DNA from 2 places in the Methylobacterium synurae genome. Region 2 is predicted to be linked to the other one. Evidence: predicted binding sites of a transcription regulator. Region 2 holds the regulator's gene; the other holds the start of a gene.

Region 1 (3,419 bases), 5.1 Mb from region 2:
AGGCGTCCATTGCTGCCATCAGCGCACCGGACTTCTCCCGGTCATGTGCGTCGAACAGCGGGCGGGGAGCGTCGTCCAGCGGCACGAGGTCCGTGGTGACGAGCCCGGCCTTGCTGTAGCGCCAAGGCGATGGTCCCTGCTCCTTCCAGGTCCTCTCCACCCCCCGCAGCGCCGCCTGGATCAGGTGCCGGCTGTCGTTGGTCGCCTCGGGCATGTGAACGACCGTCGAGACGGACCGCATGGGGTCGCCGCGGTCGTGCTCGCTGGTGTGGTAGAAGACGGTGACCGCCGACACGGCGAGCCCATCCCGCCGCAGCTTCTCGCCGAGGCGCGTCGCGTGGGCGGCAACGGCCTGCTCCAGCACATCCCGCTGGGTGATCCGGGTGGAGAAGCTACGGGTCACCGCGCAGCCCTTGCGCCGGGCCGGCACGATCTCCAGAGGCAGGCACGACCGCCCTCGCAGCTCGTGGATGATGCGCTCCCCCACTACGGTGAGCGAGGCCCGCGCCGGCCGGGGATCGAGGTCGCGCAGGTCGGCCACCGTATCCACGCCCATCGCCGTGAGCCGGGCCAGAGAGGCACGCCCGATGCCCCATACCTCCCCTACCGAGATCCCCACCATCCACGCTGCGCGCTCCGCCTCGTCGGAGAGATCGCACACGCCGCCAAGCTCTGGGATCGATTTGGCGATGTGGTTGGCCAGCTTGGCGAGGGTCTTGGTAGGGCCGATACCCACGCAGGTTGGAAGCCCGGTCCATCGACGCACGGTGGAGCGGAGATCCCGAGCCAGCGCCACCCGGTCGCGTTCCCGCACATCGGAGAGGTCGAGAAAGCTCTCATCGATGGAGTACACCTCCACGTCCCGCGCGAACTGCCGGTACACCGTGTTGGCGCGGGCGCTCATGTCGCCATACAGGGCGTAGTTGCTGCTGAAGACGCGCACCCGCTGCCGCCGGCACAGGTCGCGGATTTTGAAGTAGGGTTCACCCATGCGGATGCCGAGGGCCTTAGCTTCGGCGGTGCGGGCGATGGCGCAGCCGTCGTTATTGGACAGCACGATCACCGGCACGCCGGAGAGCTTGGGGTCGAACACGCGCTCACAGGAGCAGTAAAAGCTGTTGCCGTCGATCAGCGCCAGGGCTCGGCTCATCGCACAACACCCGAGCGGGCCTTCACATGGTGCCAGCGCACCGAGAATAGCAGCACGCCCCAGAGCAGCCCCTCCTCCAGGTCCTCCAGGGCGAACTCCTGATCCATATCGGGATTGTCGAACGTGAGGCTGAGCCGGTTGCCCGTCATCAACAACCGTTTGATACTCATCTCGCCGTTCACCACAGCCACCACGACAGCGCCGGAGGTGGGTGACAGCGACCGATCCACCACGGCCAGATCCTCGTCGTGGATGCCGGCGCCCTTCATGCACCAGCCCCTCACGCGCCAGATGAACGTGGCAGGAGGATTGGGGACCAGCCAGCGCGGCAGTTCCAGCGCGCCCTCGATGAAATCCTCAGCGGGGCTCGGGAAGCCCGCGCACAGGGTCGTCCGCATGAACGGCACGCGGACGAGCCCGGTGCCATCTGCTGCCTCCTCGCCGACCCGGTAGAAACCCACTTGGCGCTCTCCGCTTCAGAACAAAAAGAGAACAAACAGGCCTGTGGTTCCCGGTCAAGGCCGAGCTTGGACCCGCGGTGAGCAGGGACGGCTCGATCAGGTGATTGTGAGAGGGCGATGGTCGCGATGGCGTCGATATGCGAGCTCCGCCGGATGCGGGCGAGCCCGAGCATGCCTCGGGCCTTGGAGAAGCTGCGCCCCATCCCATCGCGCGCACAGCATCATCAATCTGCGGATGACCTGTCAGGGCAGCTGACGCCGGGCGGCAATGTCGCGTGATCGGCGGTGGGGCGCGCTTCGCCTACACGGCCCGCCTGATCCCCACGTCGCAGGGCGGCATAGTCCCTGAGATGCGTTCTACCCACTTTTAGGGCGGACGCCAGACGCTCGTGTTTGTCCGCTGCAGGGCGAAGTGATAAGGTCTCGCCATCACTTCAGCACAAGATCATAATCGGAAAGCAGGCCAGTGCAATCTAACTCTCTTTCTAGGAAAATTGCATTATCGGATTGCGCTCCAGAGTTGGGCGGTAAACACATCGTTCTTAGATTATGCATCAAAACCTTTGCGTTTGGTTTTGAAATTCCCATCGCAGTAGCGAATATCTGCTTGTTGAAGACAATTTGGGAGGGTGGCGGTGTCAATATCTTGATATTTTGATCATGAAATCCGAACCCGAGAAACACGATGCTCTGCGCACCAGATATCGCCTCAAGAATTTCCGACCGCAAATTTCCATCTTGTATGTTCTCCGTGTAAGTTATTATTTCATTTGCTGCTTTGACTGAATTGTGTGGATAGTCGTCACTTCCTCCAAACTTTATAATATTCCTAGTACCTGCGGAGCCAGGCAAGAAGCCAACTTGTCCGTATGGATGCAGTATCTTTATATTTTTGACGACATTATTGGCATATTCATTGTCGCATAAAAAATATTGCCGAAGTGCATTTGTTAGAAAGAATTCCAGACATCTATCATAATTGAAGTTTATAAAAGTTATGTACTTGAATGCGTCTGCCATGTTTGAAGATGGCACGCCATGCGCCAAGGTAGAGAACAAACTACTGTACCATGTGCGTTTCGTTTGGGAAAAATCGACAAATTGCCTTCCGTTGAACTCATTATACAGTAAGCAATTTCTTTCTGCGTTAAGAATACATTCTGCGATTGCTATCTTGGCCACAGCGACCAGTTTTTTGTTTTGTTGATGAGTATTTACAAAGTCATCAATTGATTTAGCAAGATTGATCCCGAGACTAATATCACTAGAAATTTTATAGTATTTTTCGATTGCGTCCGGGTCTTCCATGTCATCGTTATTATGAGCATAGTATCGAAGCATATCAGAAAATTTCTGATCGCATGGCTCTGGCATGCCATAGGCGCCGTTCTTAACTGCCGTCAATTTTGATATATTTTCGGCTAGTTTCGTGCCTAGTGGCATGTTGATGTCAAAGCCTGAGCCCGCTCCAATCACAAAGACAATCTTTCTGTTTATCATTATAATCCCCCTAGCTGCACGGCGCCCAAGCCAGAACCATGATAGCGCAGTCTGCGAGATGGGCAATGCTGGCTATCTGATGACACATCTAGCGAGATCCGTGTCTGGACATCATCAGTAACAGTCCCCACCAACTAATTCGTGCGCGCTTTGTTGCCGGGCGTCGCTGCATCACTGCGCCGCGCCGACAGCGCACGTACGAAACCGCCGCCGCTTTGCTGGGCGCGGGGTGCTCGTGTAGTTAATGAAGGTGGAGCGTAAGACCTCCCGTAACGGCACCTTGCCGAGGGCTACTGTACAGATTATAT
Region 2 (3,419 bases):
CCTCGCTGCCGCCCTCGATCGCCCCGACCCTGTTCGCCCTCGACATCAAGGGCGCGCTGTCGGGCGGCCTGCTCAACGTGATCCTGGTGTTCTTCCTCGTCGAATTGTTCGATGCCACCGGCACGCTGATGGGCGTCGCCAACCGGGCGGGGCTGCTGACCGAGGGCAAGATGGAGCGCCTCGACAAGGCGTTGATGGCGGATTCCTCGTCGATCTTCGTCGGCTCGCTGCTCGGCACGTCGAGCACGACCGCCTATCTCGAGAGCGCGTCCGGCGTCGAGGAGGGCGGGCGCACCGGGCTCACCGCCGCCACGGTGGCGGTTTTGTTCCTGGCCTGCCTGTTCTTCGCGCCCCTCGCCGGCTCGGTCCCGGCCTATGCCACGGCGCCGGCCCTGTTCTACGTCGCCTGCCTGATGCTGCACGAGCTGGTCGATCTCGACTGGGACGACCTGACCGAGGTGCTGCCGGCCTGCGTCACGGCGCTGCTGATGCCCTTCACCTACTCGATCGCCAACGGCGTCGCCTTCGGCTTCATCACCTACGCGGTGATCAAGCTGCTCACCGGGCGGTTCCGGGACGTGAAGCCGGTGGTGTGGGTGATCGCCGCGGTGTTCCTGTTCAAGTTCGTGGCGACCGGCAGCGCGCACTGACGAGCGCGACGCCCTGAACCCTCCCCCCTCTGCGGGGGAGGGTGGCCTGCGGAGCAGGCCGGGAGAGGGGAACCACGCTTCCGGAGAGGTCGCGACCATAGTGACGGACGCCACCTGGATCAGCGTCGCGCTGCCCCTCTCGGCGGGACTTCGTCCCGCTGCGCTCACTCCGTTCGCCACCCTCCCCCGCAGAGGGGGGGAGGGTTCCCGCGCTTGACTGAAAGCCCCTTCAGTACTTCCGGACCAGGCTCACCAGCCGGCCCTGGATCCGCACCCGGTCGGGCCCGAGCACGCGGGTCTCGTAGGCCGGGTTCGCGGCCTCGAGCGCGATCGAGGAGCCGCGGCGGCGCAGGCGCTTGAGCGTGGCCTCCTCGTCGTCGATCAGCGCCACGATGATGTCGCCGGTATTGGCGGTTTCCTGGCGGCGGATCACCACGAGGTCGCCGTCGAGGATGCCGGCCTCGATCATCGAGTCGCCGCGCACCTCCAGGGCGTAATGCTCGCCGCTCGCCAGGAAGTCCGGCGACATCGCCACCGTGCGGCTCTGGCTCTGGATCGCCGAGATCGGCGTACCGGCGGCGATCCGGCCCATCACCGGCACGCTGACCGACTGGCCGTTCTCGTCCGACGCCGTCGCCATCGCGGGGATACCGGCCTGCCGCTTCGGCTCGTGAGCGCGCCCGCCCTCGACCACGCTGGGATTGAACCGCACCACCTCGGCCGTGGCCGCGACCGGCGCCGGTCCCGTCACCGTGTCGGGCAGGCGGATCACCTCGATCGCCCGGGCCCGGTTCGGCAGGCGGCGCAGGAAGCCCCGCTCCTCCAGGGCCGTGATCAGGCGGTGGATGCCCGATTTCGACTTGAGATCGAGGGCGTCCTTCATCTCGTCGAAGGACGGGGGCACGCCCGTCTCGCGCATTCTCTGCTGAATGAAGCGGAGCAGGTCCAACTGCTTACGCGTGAGCATGTGACACTCTCATCCCCGCGCTGCCGCGCTCCGGAAACAAATCGCGAACATGGTAAGCGTTCCGCAAGTGTTCCGCAAGCGGCTTCGAAAAAGCGGCGCGAGGGCGCAGCAACCGGGGTGATAGACGGGGATGTCACGGGTCGATCGGACGATGAGGCACGTTCCGCGCGGTGTTCGACCGGCGCGGGACTGTCCGCCGCGCCGGTCCGAGCCTGCGCCTCAGCCCCGCCCCTTGCGGCCCTTGTATTTCGGCTTCTGACCAGGAAACCCTTGCGTCGAGCGGCCGGTCGGGCGCTCGGCGTAGGTGAACGGCACCTCGCGGTCGGTGCCCGGGCCCATGTCGTCGAGGTCGGGCTGGCGGATGCGGGTGCCTTCGTCCGAGACGCCCTTGCCGCCCGGACCGTAGCCGAGCGGTTCCGCACCCCGGCGCTTGCGCTTGGCGCCGAAGCGGCCGGCCTCGCGCTCGACATCGGCCTGCTCGGCCATCGGGTCGTCGGCGATGGCGAGCTCGGTCGCCTGGAGCCGCTTGAGCTCGTCGCGCAGGCGCGCTGCCTCCTCGAAGTCGAGATCGGCGGCGGCCGCCCGCATCCTTTTCTCGAGGTCGGCCATCACCGCCTTGAGGTTGTGGCCGACCGTGACGGCGGATTTCGCCAGCCCCGTATCGACCTGGACGTGGTCGCGCTCGTAGACGCTCTCCAGGATGTCGGAGATGTTGCGCTTCACGCTCTGGGGCGTGATGCCGTGCTCCTCGTTATAGGCGAGCTGCTTCTTGCGCCGGCGCTCGGTCTCGGCCATCGCCCGCTCCATCGAGCCGGTGATGTGGTCGGCGTAGAGGATGCAGCGGGCGTCGGCGTTGCGGGCGGCCCGCCCGATGGTCTGGATCAGCGAGGTCTCGGAGCGCAGGAAGCCTTCCTTGTCGGCGTCGAGGATGCCGACGAGGGCGCATTCCGGGATGTCGAGGCCCTCGCGCAGGAGGTTGATGCCGATCAGAACGTCGAAGGCGCCGAGCCGCAGGTCGCGGATGATCTCGATCCGCTCCAGCGTGTCGATGTCGGAATGCATGTAGCGCACCCGCACGCCGTTCTCGTGCAGGTACTCGGTCAGGTCCTCGGCCATGCGCTTGGTCAGCGTCGTCACCAGCGTGCGGTAGCCGGCGGCCGCCACCTCCTTCACCTCGCCGAGCAGGTCGTCGACCTGCGAGCGGGCCGGGCGTACCTCGATCACCGGATCGACGAGGCCGGTCGGGCGGATGACCTGCTCGGCGAAGACGCCGCCGGTCTGTTCCAGCTCCCACTTCGCCGGCGTCGCCGAGACGTGGATCGATTGCGGGCGCATCGCGTCCCATTCCTCGAACCGCAAGGGTCGGTTGTCGAGGCAGGAGGGCAGCCGGAAGCCGTACTCGGCGAGCGTCGCCTTGCGGCGGAAGTCGCCCCGGTACATGCCGCCGATCTGCGAGACCGTGACGTGGCTCTCGTCGGTGAAGACCAGGGCGTTGTCGGGCAGGTACTCGAACAGGGTCGGCGGCGGCTCGCCGGGCTTGCGGCCGGTGAGGTAGCGCGAATAGTTCTCGATGCCGTTGCAGGCGCCGGTTGCCTCGATCATCTCGAGGTCGAAGGTGCAGCGCTGCTCCAGGCGCTGGGCCTCGATCAGCCGGCCCATCCGGGTCAGCTCCTCGACCCGCCACTTCAGCTCGTCCTTGATGCCCTTGACCGCCTGCTGGAGGGTCGGGCGCGGCGTCACGTAGTGGCTGTTGGCGTAGACCTTGACGAACTTGAGCGTGTTGAGGGTCTTGCCGGTGAGCG

The links. Region 2 encodes LexA, which represses DNA repair genes until DNA is damaged. Its sites were predicted from a motif close to TGTTCNNNNTGTGTTCNG; they were not measured.
Region 1: a site for LexA is predicted at 1,628-1,645, ahead of HBB12_RS00575 (LexA family protein). Genes of this name have one in related genera too.

What each region holds. Positions count from the first base shown of each region.
Region 1 covers NZ_JAAQRC020000001.1:112,310-115,728, forward strand. The annotation lists gene HBB12_RS00570 (Y-family DNA polymerase) at 1-1,150, opposite strand, end outside; gene HBB12_RS00575 (LexA family protein) at 1,147-1,611, opposite strand; gene HBB12_RS00580 (SIR2 family protein) at 2,041-3,177, opposite strand.
Region 2 covers NZ_JAAQRC020000001.1:5,259,076-5,262,494, reverse strand. The annotation lists gene HBB12_RS24115 (NCS2 family permease) at 1-650, shown strand, start outside; gene lexA (transcriptional repressor LexA) at 880-1,617, opposite strand; gene uvrB (excinuclease ABC subunit UvrB) at 1,837-3,419, opposite strand, start outside.